Regions from separate parts of the Waltera sp. genome, predicted to be linked through region 1. Evidence: predicted binding sites of a transcription regulator. Region 1 holds the regulator's gene; the other holds the start of a gene.

Region 1 (5,759 bases):
CTATCAGCGGAGCACCGGTATCGGTGCTGGACGCACGGATATTTTATCGGCTGTGGCCGGAGGGACTGTCTGGATTCCGGGTGATTCCTTATCACAGTGTAGGGAAAAAGAGCGGGATCCTTAAGGGATATCCGGTGCCGCAGATGACGCTCATACAGCAGGGTGTGGAACGAGAATACAGAAATGTATACCTGGCAGTGAGTGAGGAGATCGCGGGAGAAGAGATCCCGATGCTGTTACCTCCTGCGCTGTTGCAGGAGACGAACAAAGCACGAAGGAAGAAGGAAAAAATAAAAGAGCCGGACGATCCGGCAAGGCACAATGTGGCAGATAGGAGTAAATATGGTCTTAAAGATAGCAATACCGGGAAAAATGCAGTTTAAAATGATGCGCAGGGAGCCTTATCTGCTGCACCGGAAAGGAGATGTCCACTATATCGGTGGCGCGGAGGTACTGCCGCCGCCCCTGCCCAGTGAGCAGGAGAATCAGGTGATCGGTGATCTGGGGACGGAATACGAGGATGAGGCGAAAGCCATCCTGATCGAACATAACCTGCGTCTGGTGGTCTACATAGCCAAAAAATTCGATAACACCGGTGTAGGGGTGGAGGATCTGATCTCCATTGGCACCATCGGACTGATCAAGTCTATCAACACCTTCAATCCGGAGAAGAATATCAAGCTGGCAACCTATGCTTCCCGGTGCATTGAAAATGAGATACTGATGTATCTGCGCCGGAATAACAAGACGAAAATGGAAGTCTCGATTGACGAGCCGTTGAATGTAGACTGGGACGGCAACGAGCTGCTGTTGTCGGATATTCTGGGGACGGATGAGGATGTGATCTATCGCGGTATAGAGAATGAGGTGGAGCGGAAGCTTCTCATGAATGCCGTGAGCAAGCTGTCCAAGCGGGAGAAGACCATCATCAGACTTCGGTTCGGACTGGGGACAGTGGACGGACAGGAGATGACCCAGAAGGAAGTGGCCAATCTGTTGGGTATCTCACAATCCTATATTTCAAGACTGGAGAAAAAGATCATGCGGCAGCTGAAAAAGGAGATCAGCCTGCATATTTGACTTTGCATTCGGGACGGATACATGATACTATATAACATGTGCAGAATTGTGGGAGCTGCGTGGCAACAGAGCAGTTCGTGAACCATATAATACAGACAGGATAGTTTTCAGGTAACGGAATCGGAAGTAACCAAAAAGGACAAATACATGATACAGCGTGATGATATATTATCAATGGAATATTTAAAAAAGACGGAATTCACCGGATGCCACCAGGGGATGCGTTACCGTCTGGAGCAGACTGAGGACCCGGAGGGCGGCAAAAAGCTTCTCGTGACGGTCTGGCCGGAGCCCTTTAATTATTTTAAGACACCGGAGGAGAAGAAGCAGAGAGCCCTTTTTTCCTTTGACGAGGACGGTGTGGTGGACGCGGTTGGCTGGATGAACGACAGATTATTTGAGAATAAAAAGCTATGGGACGAGGCGCCTTCCCGCTGGGACACTTACCAGATGTAAAACGGGAATTTTAAGAGACAGATATAGGATGAAGAAAGAATGATTTGGAAATATATAATAAGGGATCTGAACGGTGCCATACAATATCTGCCCTATGGTGTGATGGCCGGTGCCGTCATGGGACTGATCCTGAATGCAATGAATGCCAGGAGGGAGCGGAAGGGAAAAGAAGCCTTTCCGATGGCAGGTCTCATGGTGTTTTCTTTGTACCTTATGATCATACTGGTGATTACTTTTTTCTCCAGAGAGGATGGCAGCCGGAACCGTGCCATGGATCTGGAGCTTTTCTCCACCTGGGGGATCAATACGAGAAATAACGCCTTCGTGGTGGAAAACGTGCTGCTTTTCATCCCGTATGGCTTTGCATGCCCCTGGGCATTTCCCTGGCTGAGGGGATTTTTCAGGAACATCTTTGCGGCTTTTGTGACCAGCCTGGGAGTGGAGACTTTCCAGCTCATTACCGGCAGAGGTTATTTTCAGATCGATGATATCCTGACCAATGTGCTGGGAGGAGTCATCGGATACTGGATGTTTTGGCTGGTGTATCATACGTTACAGAGAATACGAGGATCAAGGTCTATGCGGTAAGATAGCCCCGCATAGCTTTCAATGCATTTTTTTCCAGACGGGAGACCTGGGCCTGGGAGATGCCGATCATATCGGCCACCTCGGTCTGGGTCTTTCCTTCGAAAAAGCGCAGGGAGATGATATGGCGTTCTCTGTCGTTCAGACGTTTCATGGCCTCACTGAGGGAGAGATGTTCCACCCACGTCTCTTCCTTATTTTTTTTGTCACTGATCTGGTCCATGACGTAGAGGGTGTCACCACCGTCGGTGTAGACCGGTTCGTAGAGGCTCATGGGATTCTGCATGGCATCCAGGGCATAGACGATGTCCTCCTTGGAGATACCTACTTCTGCGGCAATCTCTTCCATGGTGGGCTCCTTCAGATTTTTCCTGGTCAGGGTATCGCGGGCGTAGATTGCCTTGTAGGCGGTGTCCTTCAGAGACCGTGAAACACGGATACTATTGTTATCCCGTAAAAATCTGCGTATCTCACCGATAATCATTGGAACCGCGTAGGTGGAAAATTTTACACCCAGCGTGGAATCAAAATTGTCGATGGCCTTGATCAGACCGATACAGCCGATCTGGAACAGATCGTCCACATTTTCCGCACTGCCGGAAAAGCGTTTGATCACGCTCAGGACCAGACGCAGGTTGCCTTCGATGTAGGTCTCTCTGGCGGCGGTATCTCCCTCCCGGATCTTTGCGAAGAGAGCTTCCTTGTCCGCTGCCTTTAGCAAAGGCAGTTTTGCTGTATTGACACCGCAGATTTCTACTTTTCCCTGTACCATAGAGACCTCCCAAGTTTTCTGAATCGTTGCTGATTTTTGATAACTACAGTATTCACAGGAGAGTCAGTGACTATACCGGCAAGAAAGATTTTCCAGTTTTTCCCGAACGGGAAGCGGAGAGGTATCATATAATAAATAGAAAGAAAACGGGAGGAGCAGAGTATGCTTTTTTCCGAGTTAAAATGCAAAGATGTGATCAATGTCAGAGACTGTAAAAAGCTGGGGCATGTATGTGATCTGGAGTTCGATGAGTGCAGCGGATGTATCTGTAAGATCATGGTGCCGGGTGGAAACCAGTGGCTGGGATTCCTGCGCTGTGAGCCGAATATCGTCATCCCGTATAAGGACATCAGACAGATTGGACCGGACATAATTTTAGTTGACATTAACTGCTGAATCTTCTATAATCTTAACATAAATAACACGTGGTTTTTATAAGGAGGATGCCTATGAAATGTCCGTTCTGTAGCCATGAAAATACCAGAGTCATCGATTCGAGACCGGCGGAAGATAACAACTCCATTCGCCGCCGTCGTGTATGTGATGAATGCGGTAAGCGATTCACCACTTACGAGAAGATCGAGACGATTCCGCTGATCATTATTAAAAAGGATAATAACAGAGAGGCCTATGACCGTGCCAAGATCGAGGCAGGGGTGCTCAGAGCCTGTCATAAACGTCCGGTCAGCGCACAGCAGATCACGACTTTGGTGGATGAGGTGGAGAACGAGATTTTCAACAGGGAAGAACGGGAGATCCCCAGCGGCACCATCGGTGAGCTTGTGATGAATAAGTTAAAGGATCTGGATGCGGTTGCTTATGTGAGATTTGCGTCCGTGTACCGGGAGTTCAAGGACGTGAATACCTTCATGGATGAGCTGAAGAGTGTTCTCAACGATAAGAATCACAATTAAAATCAGAACAGGACTTCTGTATTTACGGAATAGCACACCTCCGTCTGCCCGGCATAAGTTGGACAGGGAGGTATTTTTATGCGATAAATTCAGAAAACTGTGTTTTGGCGGAAGAAACGGTACAGACAGAAAAAATAGATTCCGGCAAGTACCAGCTGGCTGACCAGAATCCCCCACAGATATCCCTGCATACCGATCACGGGAATGGCAAAAAATACGAACAGGAGCCGGATCAGAAGACAGACCACGTTGGAGACAAAGATCCGCCCCGCCATTCCCAACCCCTGCAAAATGCTAGAGAGCGTGGTATCCAGATACAAAAAAGGACAGATGAATCCCAGCGTCACGATGAAATGCCCGGCCAGTTCACTGTGGAACAATTCGGTTCCCATCCAATCCCCCAGAAAAAGAAAACCGCACAGACAAAGAAAGCCCATGAGACTGCAGTATTTTACGGTACGCAGAGTGTCGTTCCATACGGCTTCCCGGTCACCTTTTGCATGATTTTCGGAGATGGTGGGGAGGAGAAGGACTGCCACGGAACCGGTGAGAGCATTGGGAAAAAAGATCATGGGCATGGCCATACCGGTGAGTACGCCGTATACACTTAAGGCTGTGGTGGTATCATAACCGTAGAGCAGAAGCTTCTGGGGAATGGAGACAGCTTCGATGCTCTGCAAAATATTCAGAACGATACGATTGGCGGTCAGGGGCAGTGCCATGCCCAACAGATCCCGGTAGACCGCGGAAGAAGGACAGATATTTTGCAGGGAAAGAACAGAGGCATCCGGATACAGGTGTATGTACAGGCAGATCAGAGCGATCAGCATGGACAGAAGCTCGCCGACGGTCAGACCTAAGACGGCCGCATTGATGGAGGGGGTGCGCCCCTCAGACAGATCGGCTCCGGTGACGAGAAAGACACAGCCGACTCTGGCCAGCTGCTCCAGAAGCTGCGTGAGGGCAGGAACGGAAGCTTTCTTTTTTCCATAGAAATAGCCGTTGATGCAGGCATGCAGCGCGGCAAAAGGAATAGAGAAGGACAGAATCCGCAGCATGGATATGGTACGGGCTTCTTTTAACAGGAAGGTTCCTATGGGTTCTGCGGCGAGAAACAGGACAGCATTGACTCCAAGGGACAGAGGGAGCGTGATGCTTGCCCCGGTCAGCAGCGTTTTCAGGTCATCGGAACGCCGCCCCGCAGTATTGGCGGCAACGAATTTGGAGATGGCGGTCTGGTAGCCGGCAGCTGTCAGGGAAAAGGAGAGAGACAGTGCGGGACTGAGCAGCTGATAGATCCCCATTCCTTCTTCTCCGAAGAGCCTGGACAGGTAGATCCGGTAGAAAAAACCGATGATGCGGGTGATAAGACCGGTGATCGTCAGAATCAGAGTACCGAAGATCAGAGGATGACGTTTGGCATGCTTCATAGCTTTTCGTTGGATCCTTTGCAGATAAAAGATCTTGCAAAAGTATATTCCATCCACCTTGTTGACAGAACTGCGCGGTGAATGCTATCATGAATAACAGTGAAATAAGCATGAAAATATGCGGAAATGAGGCAGTATGATATATTTAGATAATGCAGCAACTACCAAAACGGCACCGGAGGTCGTGGATGCGATGCTTCCGTACTTCAGTGAATACTACGGCAATGCCAGCACCATCTACAGTCTGGGTGCCGAGAGCAAGAAGGCCATGGATCATGCCCGCCAGACCATCGCAGACAGTCTGGGTGCGAAGCCGGAAGAGATCTATTTTACTGCCGGCGGTTCTGAGTCCGACAACTGGGCATTAAAAGCCACCGCAGAAGCCTATGCTTCCAAGGGAAAACATATCATTACCACGAAGATCGAGCATCATGCCATTCTTCATACCTGTGAGTATCTGGAGAAGCGAGGCTTTGAGATCACTTATCTGAATGTGGACAGAGACGGACTGATCAGTCTGGA
Region 2 (5,759 bases), on a different contig from region 1:
CTGTAAGATCTCCTGTTCTGTTTCCAGCGTGTAAGCCTGTCCGTACTGAAAATCCCAGGCCACACTGTTAAAGCATCCCTTGCAATGATGGGTACAACCGCTGACAAACAGCGATACTCTCACGCCGGGACCGTTTGCCACGTCCGTTTTCTTGATCGTCGCATAATTCATAGGACATTTCCTTCCCTTTTACTATCTGCATATTACAGATGAAGAACTCTTGCCTTGATCTCCTTGGTCTTGCCGGCATTCCAGAAGTTCTCTCCAAGATAACCGCAGGTTCTTCTGGTGACATTCATTTTCGCATGATCCTTGTTGTGACACTGAGGGCACTCCCATTCCATATTATCATTGATCATGATCTCACCGTCATAGCCACAGACGTGGCAATAATCGGATTTGGTGTTGAACTCACCGTACTGGATATTATCGTAAATAAAACGGATCACTTCCTCGATGGCTTCCACATTATTCGTCAGATTAGGTACCTCCACATAAGAGATCGCGCCTCCCAAAGATTTATTCTGGAATTCACTCTCGATCTTAAATTTGGTAAATGCGTCGATCTTCTCCCGTACATCCACATGATAAGAATTTGTATAGTATCCTTTATCGGTGACATTGGAAATATCACCGTATTTTTCCCGGTCGATCCTTGCGAAACGATAACACAGTGTCTCAGCAGGAGTTCCGTAGAGGCTGAATGCAATACCGGTCTCCTCTTTCCATTTTGCGCAGCGATCCTTCATATAATCCATGACACGCAGGGCGAATTCCTTGCCGGGTTCCACGGTCTGGCTGCATCCTTTCATCAGATACGTGGTCTCATACAGTCCGATATATCCCAGAGACATGGTGGAATAACCATTGTGCAAGTATTTGTCGATGGTCTCGCCCTTCTTCAGACGGGCGATGGCTCCGTATTGCCAGTGGATGGGGCTCACATCGGATACCACACCTTCCAGTGCCTTGTGACGGCACATCAATGCTTCATAACACAGTTCCAGACGCTCGTCCAGCAGTTTCCAGAATTTCTCTTCATTTCCTTTTGCCAGAATACCGATCTGCGGAAGATTGATGCTGACAACGCCCTGATTGAAGCGTCCTTCCCATTTGTACTCTCCGTTTTCATCCTTCCAGGGAGACAGAAAAGAACGACAGCCCATGCAGGAAAATACATTTCCCTCGTAATTCTCGCGCATCTTCTTCGCGGAGATATAGTCGGGATACATTCTCTTGGCAGAGCACTGTGCGGCCAGTTTGGTCACATAGTCATATTTTCCGCCCTTTAAGCAGTTGTTTTCATCCAATACATAGACCAGCTTCGGGAAAGCAGGAGTCACATAGACGCCCTTCTCATTCTTGGTCCCCTCGATCCGCTGACGCAGGATCTCCATGATGATCTGCACGGTCTCTTCCACATATTCGTCATTCTCATCGATATGCAGGAAAAGTGTGACAAAAGGAGACTGTCCGTTGGTGGTCATCAGAGTATTGATCTGATACTGGATGGTCTGCACACCGGATTTCAGTTCGTCATGCACACGCATCTGCACGATCTTGTCCTTGGCTGCCTGATCCAGAGTATCCCCGAATTCTTCCTCCAGCTGTTTTGCAAATTTTTCCTTACTCTTACGCAGATATTTCCCCAGATGCTTGATATTGACGCTCTGGCCGCCGTACTGGTTGCTGGCCACTGCCGCAATGATCTGGGTGGTCACGGTACATGCCACCTGAAAGCTCTTGGGAGACTCGATCATCTTGCCGTTAATGGAAGTGCCGTTGTCCAGCATGTCCTTGATATTGATCAGACAACAGTTGAAGATCGGCTGGATGAAATAATCCGCATCATGGAAATGCAGCACACCGTTGTCGTGCGCCATGGCAATATGCTCCGGCAAAAGCAGACGTCTGGTAACGTCACGGGACACTTCACCCGCAATATAGTCTCTCTGAGTGGAAGCCAGACGGGTATTCTTGTTGGAATTTTCCTCCGCCAGCTCCTTATTCTCATTCCGGATCAGTTTTAAAATAGATTCATCCGTAGTATTGGACTTTCTAAGCAGACTTCTCTGGTAACGGTATACAATATACTTCTTTGCCAGAGTATATTTATTGTGCTCTACCAGATGCTCTTCGATCATATCCTGGATATGCTCCACGGTCTGGGTCTGTCTGCCCTCCTGCTGTACATCCTCCAGAATCTCCTCGATCAGTCCCTCACTGGCACGATACCGCTCCTCCACTTCATTGTTGGCCTTATGGATTGCTTCCCGGATCTTCTCCTCTTCATAGGGCACTACTCTGCCGTCTCTCTTCTGAATCTTCATTGCTGTTTCCCTCACTTTATATCATTCCCATAAGATACGAATTCCTGCATAAGCCGAAAGAAAAGCCGCATCGGAAGCAAGTTCCCGACACGACTTTTTCTGCAAATCATAGTGTCTCACTAGATTTTGTGTTTTCCAAGTAATTTCGTATCTACATCTTGTATCTAATATTATAGTGAGGATACATGGAAAAAGCAAGTATCTTTTTTAAAACATTCCTCTTCCACCATAACCGCCGAAGCATAAACCGCCACCGCCACAGCAAAGGTTGCAGAACAGATTGGCCAGACAAATTTTCAGGCACAGGTCGTTGCCACCCACATGGGGATAGCCATAGGCTGCCTGTCTGCTCTCATACCACTGTCCCCCGCTCTGTAGTCTCTGCAGGAGCATCTGGTATTCCATATTCTGGGGATCCAGCGCCACCGCCTTGTTTGCATGTTCCAGCGCCGCTACATTATTTCCAAGGCCCATGTGTGCCATGGCACTGTAGTAATACCATCTGGCCGTCTTCTCATGCTCTCCCATGCCGTCCAACGTATTTCTGGCCTCTCTGTAATAGCCGTTTCTGAGATAATTACCGGCTGCCCGCAGTCTGGGCTCTTCTTCATAGCCAGAAGTCTGCTGTTGCCAGCCTGCCTGCTGCCAGAAGTCTCCAAATCCCTGACCGTAGCCGCCATATCCCTGGCTTCCACCGTAGCCGCTTCCGCTACCACCATAGGTCTGCCTGCCATATCCGCCACCGTAACTGTAGCCTTCGGTCCGCTCCTTCATGATCTGCTGGTAGGCTGCCTGGATCTCCTTGAACTTTTCTTCCGCCTGATCCTTATTGGGATTGTTGATATTGGCATCGGGATGGTATTTCCGGCTCAGTGCCTTATATGCTTTTTTTATTTCCTCCTCGGAGGCATCTCTGCTCACTCCCAGAACACTGTATGGATCATAAGTCATTTCCCGTTACCTCTTTTGCACTGTCTTTCATCCGTTTCTTCCGCACGATCTCATAACGGCACCATACACCGGAATACAGAATATTCCGCAGAATATCCACATTCTGTAAAATAGGAAGCTGTTCGAACTCCTTACAGCACTCCGACATCATCATGGTCAGGATCTGCCGGCATTCCTCCTCAAAGCCCGGTTCCTCATACCGTTTCTTTAACGGATTATAGGTTCCTTTTTTGAGGTCCTGCTCGATATCCTCATAGGCATCCAACAGATAAATGAATTTTCCCAGGAAAAATCCAAGTCTCTCCAGATTGTCCTTCCACTCATCCTCACGACAGGATACAATCTGTGCCATGACTCTGCCAAACAATCCCGCCATGGTATCAATATCCGCATTGCCCTGCTTTTCCGCATCCGCAAAATCCTGCATGGCCAGTGAGATATTTCTTACTTTTTCCTGATATAATAACGGTTTTTTACGGAATTTTCTTCCCAACAGATAACTGTACACCAGTCCCTTCAGACTATGCTCGTCCTCCCAGTCGTCCTCCGCTTTATAGCAGGAAAAAAGTACCGTCATATCTGCCACATAATCCGTAAACAGATTTCTTCTTGTGGGATGTTTTTCCAAAGGATGGGCCACACATCTGCACTGGGCCTCCTGCTCCTCCGGTTCATATAAGCCGGTGAGCAGCATCAGGATAAAAGTCATATCGTAATTCAGAGAAAGCTGCCCCAGGACACCGTAACGTTCCTTCAGGCTCTGACACAATCCGCAATAATAGGATCGATAAACATCATACTCCTTAAATTTCATTTCCGACTGATTGATCACAATATATCCGAACATCTGGCTCACCACCCTTTCCTATATTTCTGTATTCCAATTTTCATTTCCCGTGATCCTGCCACAGGATTTTCCCGTCAGGTCTTGCGGATAAATTCTTCACCGCATTTTCTGCACCGGATTGCGATCTTCCCCTTATGTCTGGGTACCCGAATCTTCTGTCCGCATTTCGGGCATTTATAGATCTTGTACTCCTTACGACCGGCAATAGCCTTTTTCTTTCGCTGCCACCATCCGCGAACCTTCATTTCTTTCTTCAGATACCACTGGTTCTCGGCACTCCTCTTACTCAGGTCTTTAGAAAACATCCGGTAATACGCATAGACTAACAGGGCCAGAGCCAGCACATAAAATATTCTCAGACCAAAAAAAGAGAGCGTCAGGCAGACCAGAGCCACAATCATCAAAAACTGATTGAAGCGGTCGTTGCCATAACGCCCCCACATGAAACGCTGTAACTTCTCTTTCATGAAGTACCACCTTTCGTCCGCCACCATACAGGGGACACATTATCCAAATCTTTCAGAGTCTCCTTCGCGAAGTCTCCTCTGAATGTTACCTACATTATGGTATGCCGAAAGGCAAAAAGCAATTAACTAAGTATAAACTTTTGTAAAAGAACTATTATTTATTCCACAGTTCCTGGGCCCGTTCATCCCAGTTTTTCGCGTATTCTGCGCACTTTCCGCACAGATGCTCCACAGACTCCGGTGACTGTAAATCAGTGGAATGTGCTCCGGTCTCATGCACCATATGCTGTAAGATTTCCGGATTTTCCAGCATCGGGCAGGGCTTTAAGTGATTGCAGTTGAAAGGCTGGTTCGCACGGTATGCCATAAACAGTGGCTGCTTCAACGCAGTCAGCAGATCTACTTCCTTGATATTGGCACCGGAATAATGGATGAATACACAGGGCTCCACATCGCCGTTTGGATTGATATGGCAGTAGTTTCTGCCGCCTGCGATACATCCGCCCACATATTCTCCATCGTTCTGGAAATCGAAGGCAAAGATAGGTTTTCCGCCCTTCATGGCACGGATTTCACGAATACGGTGATACATATATTCTCTCTGGTCCGGATCTAAGAGCAATTCGGTAGATGCATCATTGCCTACGGGCATATAATGGAAATACCAGCTGAATCTGGCACCTTTTTCAATGATCATATCCAGGAATTCATCACTGGTGACTACTTTATAGTTCTTGCTGGTATAGCAGATGGAAGTTCCGAAGATCAGACCGTACTGCTTCATCAGATCCATGGCATGCATTACTTTATCAAACACGCCCTTGCCGCGGCGTAAGTCGTTCACTTCGTCGAAGCCTTCCAGACTGATAGCTACGGAGAAGTTGCCTACCCGCTTCATCTCCTGGCAGAATTTTTCATCGATCAGCGTGCCGTTGGTAAATGCATGGAAGCCACAGTCATCGTGTTTCTCGCACAGACGGATGATGTCATCCTTTCTGACCAGAGGTTCGCCACCGGTGAAGAAATACAGATAGATACCAAGTTCCTTACCCTGGGTAACGATGCGATCCATATCTTCAAAGCTTAAGTTCAGACGATTGCCGTACTCTGCCGCCCAGCAGCCGGTACAATGCAGGTTGCAGGCACTGGTGGGATCCATCAGGA

Evidence for each region. The regulator NrdR, encoded in region 1, represses ribonucleotide reductase genes. The targets are predictions, from matches to a motif close to CACAANATNTTGTG.
Region 2: a site for NrdR is predicted at 2,448-2,461, ahead of nrdD (anaerobic ribonucleoside-triphosphate reductase). Genes of this name have one in related genera too.

Annotation. Positions count from the first base shown of each region.
Region 1 covers NZ_JBKVQF010000001.1:150,641-156,399, forward strand. Annotated here, with positions in the region: gene ACLTOH_RS00635 (sigma-E processing peptidase SpoIIGA) at 1-383, shown strand, start outside; gene sigE (RNA polymerase sporulation sigma factor SigE) at 343-1,080, shown strand; gene ACLTOH_RS00645 (hypothetical protein) at 1,228-1,536, shown strand; gene ACLTOH_RS00650 (VanZ family protein) at 1,576-2,124, shown strand; gene sigG (RNA polymerase sporulation sigma factor SigG) at 2,114-2,893, opposite strand; gene ACLTOH_RS00660 (YlmC/YmxH family sporulation protein) at 3,056-3,289, shown strand; gene nrdR (transcriptional regulator NrdR) at 3,343-3,807, shown strand; gene ACLTOH_RS00670 (oligosaccharide flippase family protein) at 3,897-5,237, opposite strand; gene nifS (cysteine desulfurase NifS) at 5,374-5,759, shown strand, end outside.
Region 2 covers NZ_JBKVQF010000012.1:37,263-43,021, forward strand. Annotated here, with positions in the region: gene nrdG (anaerobic ribonucleoside-triphosphate reductase activating protein) at 1-171, opposite strand, end outside; gene nrdD (anaerobic ribonucleoside-triphosphate reductase) at 204-2,330, opposite strand; gene ACLTOH_RS08325 (J domain-containing protein) at 2,538-3,281, opposite strand; gene ACLTOH_RS08330 (DUF5685 family protein) at 3,271-4,128, opposite strand; gene ACLTOH_RS08335 (hypothetical protein) at 4,203-4,595, opposite strand; gene ACLTOH_RS08340 (radical SAM protein) at 4,750-5,759, opposite strand, start outside.